3 regions of the Streptomyces sp. NBC_01508 genome follow, and region 3 is predicted to be linked to each of the others. Evidence: predicted binding sites of a transcription regulator. Region 3 holds the regulator's gene; each other region holds the start of a gene.

Region 1 (3,274 bases), 2.9 Mb from region 3:
CGGTCCCAGTCGGAGTCCGTGGACTCGATCTCGGCCTTGATCTGGTTGACACGGCCCACGACCTCGGCGCTGTCGCCACCGCCGTCGACGATCGTCGTGTCGTCCTTGGAGACGGTGACGCGGCGGGCGGAGCCCAGTACGTCGAGACCGGCCTGGTCGAGCTTGAGGCCGACCTCCTCGGCGATGACGGTCGCGCCCGTGAGGGTGGCGATGTCGCCGAGCATGGCCTTGCGGCGGTCACCGAAGCCGGGAGCCTTCACCGCGACGGCGTTGAACGTGCCGCGGATCTTGTTGACGACGAGGGTGGAAAGCGCCTCGCCCTCGACGTCCTCGGCGATGATCAGCAGCGGCCGGGAGCCGCCCGCCTGGATGACCTTCTCCAGCAGCGGGAGCATGTCCTGGATGGAGCCGATCTTGCCCTGGTTGATCAGGATGTACGGGTCGTCGAGGACGGCCTCCATACGCTCCTGGTCGGTCACCATGTACGGCGAGAGGTAGCCCTTGTCGAAGGCCATGCCCTCGGTGAACTCCAGCTCCAGGCCGAAGGTGTTGGACTCCTCGACGGTGATGACACCGTCCTTGCCGACCTTGTCCATCGCCTCGGCGATGAGCTCGCCGACCTGCGAGTCCTGGGCGGAGAGCCCGGCGACGGCGGCGATGTCGGACTTGTCGTCGATCGGGCGGGCCGTGTCCAGGAGTTCCTTGGAGACGGCGGCGACCGCGGCGTCGATGCCCTTCTTCAGGGCGGCCGGGGAGGCGCCGGCGGCGACGTTGCGCAGGCCCTCGCGGACCAGCGCCTGGGCCAGCACGGTGGCGGTGGTGGTGCCGTCACCCGCGATGTCGTTGGTCTTGGTCGCCACCTCCTTCACGAGCTGGGCGCCGAGGTTCTCGTACGGGTCGTCGAGCTCGACCTCGCGGGCGATCGTGACGCCGTCGTTGGTGATGGTGGGGGCGCCGAACTTCTTGTCGATGACGACGTTGCGGCCCTTGGGGCCGATCGTCACCTTCACCGTGTCGGCAAGCTTGTTGACGCCGCGCTCAAGGGCGCGACGGGCGTCCTCGTCGAACTTCAGGATCTTCGCCATGGGAGCTTTCTCTTGTCCTCTCGAACGAACAACGAACTACGCCCCGGACCGCCCGGCGATGCGGGGGCCAGGGGCGCAGTTCACAGCAGACTGTGTGGAATTACTTCTCGATGATCGCGAGCACGTCGCGAGCCGAGAGGACGAGGTATTCCTCGCCGCTGTACTTCACCTCAGTGCCGCCGTACTTGCTGTACAGAACGACGTCGCCGACGGAAACGTCGAGCGGAAGCCGCTCGCCGTTCTCGAAGCGACCCGGACCGACGGCCAGGACGACGCCCTCCTGGGGCTTCTCCTTGGCAGTGTCCGGAATAACCAGGCCAGAGGCCGTGGTCTGCTCTGCGTCGAGCGGCTGGACCACAATGCGGTCCTCGAGCGGCTTGATGGCAACCTTGGAGCTGGCGGTCGTCACGATCCGACCTCCCCCTTCGGAGATCTCACGGGGTTAACTGTCTGGGTGGCGTGACCGGGCATGATCCGTCGTCGCGGGTGCCGGACCTGTCCTGTCACGCATTGGCACTCTCCAGTGGGGAGTGCCAGGCCTGACACTATGACCGCGGTTAGCACTCGGTCAAGCTGAGTGCCAGTCGAGCCCCCGGGAAGCCTCCGCCGGACGGGCGGATCGAGCCCGTCCGGCGCGTGAGATCGACCGACCGGGGCCCGTGCCAGCGCCGTGACCGGCAGTGTTTGCCCCGGAAGGAGCGCCGTCCGGTGCGTGCGATCGCAAGGCGGCCGGAAGTCCTCGCAGCGGAGCTACCAGGGCTTGTGGCCGACGACGCCTGGCACGCGCACTCGCCGCGTTGTCGGAATCATCCAAGTACGTCCAGTACGAGAACGATCCCCCGCCTTGCGATCGCACGCACCAGACGCCGTCGGCCCCGCCCTTCGGGCGGACGGCGCTACTTTCGCAACACGCCCTAGACGTAGTCCTCCAGCTTCGCCACCGCGTAACCCTTGTCCGTGATCGTCTTCATGACGTGCCGGATCATGTCGGGCATCGAGCCCTTCCAGTCCTCCTTCCCCCGGAAATGCGTGAGGACGATGTCGCCGGCGTGCAGGTCGCGGTCCCACTCGCGCCACTCCATGTGGTCGGGGAACGCCTCGGACGACCACAGCGGCACCGCCTTGACGCCGCAGGACTTGGCGGCGCGCAGGGTGCCGGCGTTGTAGTTGCCGTACGGCGGCCGGAAGAGTTCGGGCCGCTTGCCGTACCGCTTCTCGATCTTCTCCTGCTGGCCGCAGATCTCCCGCTTCTGCTCCTCGTAGGAGAGTCCGGGGAGGTAGGGGTGGGTGAGGGTGTGGTTGTGCAGGGAGACGCCCCGGGCCTGCATCTTCTTGAAGTAGGCGTAGTCGTCGTTGATGACGTAGTCGCTGAGGAAGGCGCTGTACGGGATCTTCAGCTCGGTCATCATCCGCAGCAGTTCGGGGTCCTTCTCGGCGCCGTCGTCGATCGTCAGGAAGACGACCTTGTCCTTGGTGGGGACGTTGGTGAAGACCGGCGGGAGGGTTTCGCCGTCCGTGACCTCGAAGCCCTTGCGGGTGGTGATCCGGGGCTTCACCGCGGGCGGCGCGGGCGCGGCGAGCGGGGTCTTGGCGAGCTTCCACTTCTTCGCGGCGACGGCGCGCAGCGCCTGGGCCTTGACGACGGCGGTGGTCTCGGCCTTCTCCGCGGCGCCGGTCCCCGGGCCGGGTCCGGCCCGGCCCGGCTTCACGGGGGCGGACTCCACCGGTCCGCCGCCACCGCCACCGCCGTCCCCGCTGCGGCTGCCACCGCCGCCGTCCCGGTCGCCGGACTCCGCCGCGCAGGCGGAGCCGAGTGCGGCGATCAGGAGTACGGCGACGACCGCGCGTGCCCGTCCGGCCGGATGCCTTCTCGGCCGTTCTGCGGCCTTTTCTTCGTTTTGTCTTACTAGTTGCATGGCGCCGCATCCTGTCAGCGCCCGGTCCACGCGCCCGGCCGACACCGCCGGGGAGCGCCGACGGTCCCCCGGCTGGCCCACAATGGCCGGGTGACCGACCGCACCCCCTCCCCGCTGACCCAACTCCTCTCCGAGGAGGGCCAGGCCCTGCTCGCCGCCCTCCGCGACCACGACCCGGCGCGGGAACTGACCCTGGCGACCCGGCTGCGCCGCGACCACCCCACCGAACTGGTCACCGCCGCCCTCGCGCAGGCCCGGCTGCGGCAGCGGGCG
Region 2 (3,274 bases), 1.3 Mb from region 3:
TTCTGCAGCGCGGAACGCGTGACCTTCGCGGGGTCGAGAATGCCCTCGGCGATCATGTCCACGTACTCGCCGGTCGCGGCGTTCAGGCCGTGACCGATCGGCAGGTTGCGGACCTTCTCGACGATGACGCCACCCTCAAGACCCGCGTTGACCGCGATCTGCTTGAGCGGGGCCTCCAGCGCGAGCTTGACGGCAGCCGCGCCCGTCGCCTCGTCGCCTTCCAGCTCCAGCTTCTCGAACACCGAGGAAGCCTGGAGCAGAGCCACGCCACCACCGGCGACGATGCCCTCCTCGACGGCGGCCTTGGCGTTGCGCACCGCGTCCTCGATGCGGTGCTTGCGCTCCTTGAGCTCGACCTCGGTCGCGGCGCCGGCCTTGATGACGGCCACGCCGCCGGCCAGCTTCGCGAGGCGCTCCTGGAGCTTCTCGCGGTCGTAGTCCGAGTCCGAGTTCTCGATCTCGGCGCGGATCTGGCTCACGCGACCGGCGACCTGCTCGCTGTCACCGGCACCGTCGACGATGGTGGTCTCGTCCTTGGTGATGACGACCTTGCGGGCGCGGCCCAGCAGGTCGAGACCGGCGTTCTCCAGCTTGAGGCCGACCTCCTCGGAGATGACCGTGCCGCCCGTGAGGATGGCGATGTCGTTCAGCATCGCCTTGCGGCGGTCACCGAAGCCCGGGGCCTTGACGGCGACGGACTTGAAGGTGCCCTTGATCTTGTTGACGACGAGGGTGGAAAGCGCCTCGCCCTCGACGTCCTCGGCGATGATCAGCAGCGGCTTGCCCGACTGGATGACCTTCTCCAGGAGCGGCAGAACGTCCTTGACGCTGCCGATCTTGGAGTTGACGATCAGGATGTACGGGTCGTCGAGCGACGCCTCCATACGCTCCATGTCGGTGGCGAAGTACGCCGAGATGTAGCCCTTGTCGAAGCGCATGCCCTCGGTGAGCTCAAGCTCAAGACCGAAGGTCTGCGACTCCTCGACGGTGATGACGCCTTCCTTGCCGACCTTGTCCATCGCCTCGGCGATCAGCTCGCCGATCTGGATGTCGCCGGCGGAGATGGAGGCCGTCGAAGCGATCTGCTCCTTGGTCTCCACGTCCTTGGCCTGCTCAAGAAGCGCACCGGAGACGGCCTCGATGGCCTTCTCGATACCGCGCTTGAGGGCCATCGGGTTGGCGCCGGCGGCCACGTTGCGCAGGCCCTCGCGGACCAGGGCCTGGGCCAGGACGGTCGCGGTGGTCGTACCGTCACCGGCGACGTCGTCCGTCTTCTTGGCGACTTCCTTGACCAGCTCGGCGCCGATCTTCTCGTACGGGTCCTCGAGCTCGATCTCCTTGGCGATGGAGACACCATCGTTGGTGATCGTGGGGGCGCCCCACTTCTTCTCAAGGACGACGTTTCGGCCCTTGGGGCCAAGGGTGACCTTGACGGCGTCGGCGAGCTGGTTCATCCCGCGCTCGAGACCGCGCCGTGCCTCCTCGTCGAACGCGATGATCTTGGCCATGTGAAGTGGTCCTCCCGGACAGGGGGTCTCCCCAGGGCCTCCAGGCCCAAGGGGGCGGGTGGATCGGACCGTGTCGGCGCCCGCGACGGACGGCCTGAGAGCCGTGCGGTTCCTTGCCCCACCGGCTCTTCGGGCCTCGCTGACCCGGTCCATAAGTTGTCACTCTCACCTGCAGAGTGCTAACGCCAATGATTAGCACTCGACCCCCGAGAGTGCAAGCGGTTCCGGAGCGGCGGCAGACCCGCGCGGGGCGTGCGCGCGGCCCGCGCACGCCCCGCGCGCACGAACGCACGTGGGGCCCGTATCCCCTGCCGGGACACGAGCCCCACGTGTGTGAGTGCCTGCGAGTACGTGCGTGAATGCGTGCCTGAGTGCCTGTGTGAGTGCGTCGTTGGCCGATCGCGCCGGGATCAGACGGCGAGCTTGACCATGTCCGCCTGCGGACCCTTCTGGCCCTGCGAGATCTCGAACTCAACTCGCTGACCTTCTTCAAGGGTGCGGTAGCCGTCCATCTGGATCGCGCTGTAGTGGACGAAAACATCCGCACCACCGTCGACCGCGATGAAGCCGTAGCCCTTCTCCGCGTTGAACCACTTGACGGTGCCCTGAGCCATGCCCAACTCCCCTATTACTGGCCCCTGCGCGGGACCGCACTTCGCGCCGGAACGCGTCGACCGCGGCTGAATGTATCTGCCCAACTGCCCTCTGCAACAGGTCAATCGGACGAGAATTATGGGCATGGCGGAACACGCAAAGGGGTGAATTGCCGGGCTACCAGGGCAAGTCGGGCCGGGCAAAGCGCAAGGAACCGCGCAAACAGCGTCGGCACTTCGACCGCATCTTGTCGCGAACTCATATGCTCGGGGCACGGGCGACAGCCGGGGCTACCCCAACTGTACCGCGTTCAATCTCATGGAATTACCCCCTCCGCTTCTCTCGCGGAGGGGGTAACACCGTTCACCGTGCGTGCTGTTCAGCCGCCGGCGACGGCCGGGATGATCGAGATGCCGGCGCCGTCCGGGGTCGCGGTCTCCAGGCCCTGCTCGAAGCGGACGTCGTCGTCGTTCACGTACACGTTGACGAAGCGCCGGAGCTTGCCCTGGTCGTCCAGGACGCGGGCGGCGATGCCCGGGTGGTTCGTCTCCAGGGACTCGATGACCTGGGAGAGGGTCACCCCGTCGGCCGGAACCTCGGCCTTCCCACCGGTGTATGTACGGAGGATGGTGGGGATACGGACGTTCACGCTCATCGGATTCTGCCTTCCGGGAAGTAGCGGGTCGGTGAGATGCTCAACGCGCCAGACCCGCCGCGCGGAACGCGTCGAGACTCGGCGGGATCGTCGCGGTCGCCTGCGACGTCGCGGCCACGGCGTCCAGCGTCTTGAGCCCGTCACCGGTGTTCAGTACGACCGTCGTGAGCGCCGGGTCGAGCAGCCCCGCCTCGATGAGCTTGCGCGTCACGCCCACGGTCACCCCGCCCGCCGTCTCGGCGAAGATGCCCTCGGTCCGGGCGAGCAGCTTGATCGCGTCGACGACCTGCTCGTCGTTCACGTCCTCGACGGCGCCGCCCGTGCGGCGGGCGATGTCCAGGACGTACGGGCCGTCGGCCGGGTTGCCGATCGCCAGCGACTTGGCGATCGTGTTCGGCTTCTGCGGCCGTACGACGTCGTGGCCGGCCTTGAAGGCGACGGACACCGGCGAGCACCCCTCGGCCTGCGCGCCGAAGATCTTGTACGGCTTCTCCTCGACGAGGCCGAGCGCGATCAG
Region 3 (3,274 bases):
TCGCGGTAGACCTCCACGGCGGCGTGGTCGTCGTGGTGCGGCTGCGGCATGAACAGGTTGATCCCGAAGGTGCTGCCGCTGAGCCCCCGGAGCTGCTTGACCTCCTGGTACATCCCGTCGGCGGTCTTGTACCCGGCGGCGAGGAATCCGAGCCCTCCGGCGTCACCGACGGCCGCGACCAACGGGGGGCAGGACGCGCCGCCGGCCATGGGAGCCTGCACGATCGGATACCGGCAGAGATCGGTCAACACGGAGGACATGCACGCATGGTGCCATGTCCCTCCGGGGGTGCTGATGCCGGTTCGTCCTCAATCGCCGGACGGGCTGTCGAAAGCCCGTCCGGCGCTTGAGGACAGAGATCCGCCGGACACGCCCTAGCGGCCGTTGAACGCGTCCTTCAGCCTTGAGAAAAGCCCCTGTTGACCCGGTTGAAACTGGCCGGTGGGCCGTTCCTCGCCCCTGAGCTTCGCCAGCTCTCGCAGCAACCGCTCCTGCTCCGGGTCGAGTTTCGACGGGGTCATGACCTCGACATGGACGATCAGGTCGCCCCGGCCACCGCCCCGCAGATGCGTGATGCCGCGGCCGTGCAGCGGGATCGACTGGCCCGACTGGGTGCCCGGACGGACGTCGATGTCCTCGACCCCGTCCAGCGTCTCCAGCGGGCACTGCGTGCCCAGCGAGGCCGCCGTCATCGGGATGGTCACCGTGCAGTGCAGATCGTCGCCGCGCCGCTGGAACACCGCGTGCGGCAGCTCGTGGATCTCGACGTACAGGTCACCCGCCGGGCCGCCGCCGGGCCCGACCTCGCCCTCACCGGAGAGCTGGATACGGGTGCCGTTGTCGACGCCCGCCGGGATCTTGACCGTGAGGGTGCGGCGCGACCTGATGCGGCCGTCGCCCGCGCACTCGGGGCAGGGGGTCGGCACGACCGTACCGAAGCCCTGGCACTGCGGGCACGGCCGCGAGGTCATGACCTGGCCCAGGAAGGACCGCGTGACCTGCGAGACCTCGCCGCGACCGCGGCACATGTCGCAGGTCTGCGCGGAGGTGCCGGGTGCGGCGCCCTCGCCCGAGCAGGTCGTGCAGACGACCGCCGTGTCGACCTGGATGTCCTTGGTGGTGCCGAAGGCCGCCTCGTTGAGGTCGATCTCCAGCCGGATCATGGCGTCCTGGCCGCGCCGCGTCCGCGACCTCGGCCCGCGCTGCTGCGACGTCCCGAAGAACGCGTCCATGATGTCCGAGAAGTTGCCGAAGCCACCGGCCCCGAAGCCACCGGCCCCGCCGCCCGCCTGCGAGAGCGGGTCGCCGCCGAGGTCGTAGACCTGCTTCTTCTGCGGGTCCGACAACACCTCGTAGGCGGCGTTGATCTCCTTGAAGCGCTCCTGCGTCTTGGGATCGGGATTGACATCCGGGTGCAGCTCGCGTGCGAGCCTGCGGAATGCCTTCTTGATCTCGTCCTGTGATGCGTCGCGGCGTACGCCGAGTACGGCGTAGTAGTCCGTGGCCACTTACGACTCCGCCAGGATCTGTCCGACGTAACGTGCCACTGCGCGTACCGCTCCCATCGTTCCGGGGTAGTCCATGCGGGTCGGTCCGACCACGCCGAGTTTGGCGACTGCCTCGTCGCCCGAACCGTAGCCGACCGCGACGACGGACGTGGAGTTGAGGCCCTCGTGGGCGTTCTCGTGCCCGATTCGTACGGTCATGCCCGAGTCTTCGGCCTCGCCGAGCAGCCTGAGGAGCACAACCTGCTCCTCAAGTGCCTCCAGCACCGGCCGGATCGTCAGGGGGAAGTCGTGCCCGAAGCGCGTCAGATTGGCGGTGCCGCCGATCATCAGCCGTTCCTCGGTCTCCTCGACCAGCGTCTCCAGCAGCGTCGCGAGGACCGTGGTCACCGTCCCCCGGTCCTCCATGTCGAAGGATTCGGGCAACTCCTGCACCAGCAGCGGCACATCGGAGAACCGGCGGCCGACGACCCGGGCGTTGAGCCGGGCCCGCAGGTCCGCCAGCGACGTGTCGCCGAACGGCACGGGACAGTCGATCATGCGCTGCTCGACCCGGCCGGTGTCGGTGATCAGGACGAGCATCAGCCGCGCGGGGGCGAGCGAGAGCAGTTCCACGTGCCGCACCGTCGAGCGGGTCAGCGAGGGGTACTGCACGACCGCGACCTGCCGGGTGAGCTGCGCGAGCAGCCGTACCGTACGGGCCACGACGTCGTCGAGGTCGACGGCGCTGTCGAGAAAGTTCTGGATGGCCCTGCGCTCCGGCGCCGACAGGGGCTTGACGCCCGCCAGCCGGTCGACGAAGAGCCGGTAACCCTTGTCCGTCGGAATACGCCCCGCACTGGTGTGGGGCTGGGCGATGAAGCCCTCGTCCTCCAGGACCGCCATGTCGTTACGGACAGTGGCCGGGGAGACACCGAGCTTGTGCCGCTCGGTCAACGCCTTGGAGCCGACGGGCTCCTCGGTGCCGACATAGTCCTGGACGATGGCGCGCAGCACCTCAAGCCTGCGTTCGCTCAGCATCGCGCACACCTCCAGCTCTGGGTCCTCGGCTCCGGCTTGGCACTCGATGCGTAGGAGTGCCAGCATTCCCCGGGGCCAGTGTACGGCCGTGAGGTACGCCCCTAGCAAGGCCGACCGGACACGCTACCGCGCGGTACCGCCCGCCCCACCGATAGCGTCGCCGTATGAACGTCCGTTGGGAAGAGCACGGCTGGGAACGGATCGCCCCGGGAGTCGGCAGACGACGGCTGCCTGGCTGGGATGCGACGGTCGGTCTGGTCGTGGGCGAGGACGCCGTCCTGCTGTACGACACGGGCTCCACGCTCCGTGAGGGCGCGGAGATCCGCGCGCAGGCGCAGGCGCTGTGCGGCGGCCGGCGCGTGACGCACATCGTGCTCAGCCACGCCCACTTCGACCATGTCCTGGGCACGGCGGCGTTCTCGGGCACCCAGGTCTACGGCGCGGTGGGCCTGGCGGAGCTGCTGCTCCGGGACCGCGAGAGCCTGCGCGCCTCGGCCGTACGGCACGGGGTGTCCGCCTCCGAGGCCGCCTCCGCGGTGGACGTGCTGGTCGTGCCGGGGCACCCGGTGTCGGGTGAGTGGACGCTCGACCTCGGCGGGCGGCAGGTACTTCTCGCCAATGTCGGCCCGGGGCACTCCGGGCACGATCTGGCGCTGCTCGTCCCCGCCGGCCGGGAGGCCGGCCGGGAGGCCGTCTTCTGCGGGGACCTGGTCGAGGAGTCGGGCGAGCCACAGGCCGGCGACGACGCG

What was found. The regulator HrcA, encoded in region 3, represses chaperone genes, less so after heat shock. The targets are predictions, from matches to a motif close to TTNGCACTCNGNNNNNCNGAGTGCNAA.
Region 1: the regulator HrcA is predicted to act here: its motif matches at 1,643-1,669, upstream of groES (co-chaperone GroES).
Region 2: the regulator HrcA is predicted to act here: its motif matches at 1,665-1,691, upstream of groL (chaperonin GroEL).

Annotation. Positions count from the first base shown of each region.
Region 1 is NZ_CP109419.1:3,164,488-3,167,761, forward strand. Features, by position in the region: gene groL (chaperonin GroEL) at 1-1,085, opposite strand, end outside; gene groES (co-chaperone GroES) at 1,186-1,494, opposite strand; gene OG700_RS14370 (polysaccharide deacetylase family protein) at 2,000-3,001, opposite strand; gene OG700_RS14375 (THUMP-like domain-containing protein) at 3,092-3,274, shown strand, end outside.
Region 2 is NZ_CP109419.1:4,746,252-4,749,525, reverse strand. Features, by position in the region: gene groL (chaperonin GroEL) at 1-1,508, opposite strand, end outside; gene OG700_RS22140 (cold-shock protein) at 1,919-2,122, opposite strand; gene OG700_RS22135 (MoaD/ThiS family protein) at 2,482-2,757, opposite strand; gene thrC (threonine synthase) at 2,798-3,274, opposite strand, start outside.
Region 3 is NZ_CP109419.1:6,021,764-6,025,037, reverse strand. Features, by position in the region: gene OG700_RS27910 (nitronate monooxygenase) at 1-260, opposite strand, end outside; gene dnaJ (molecular chaperone DnaJ) at 375-1,508, opposite strand; gene hrcA (heat-inducible transcriptional repressor HrcA) at 1,509-2,525, opposite strand; gene OG700_RS27895 (MBL fold metallo-hydrolase) at 2,690-3,274, shown strand, end outside.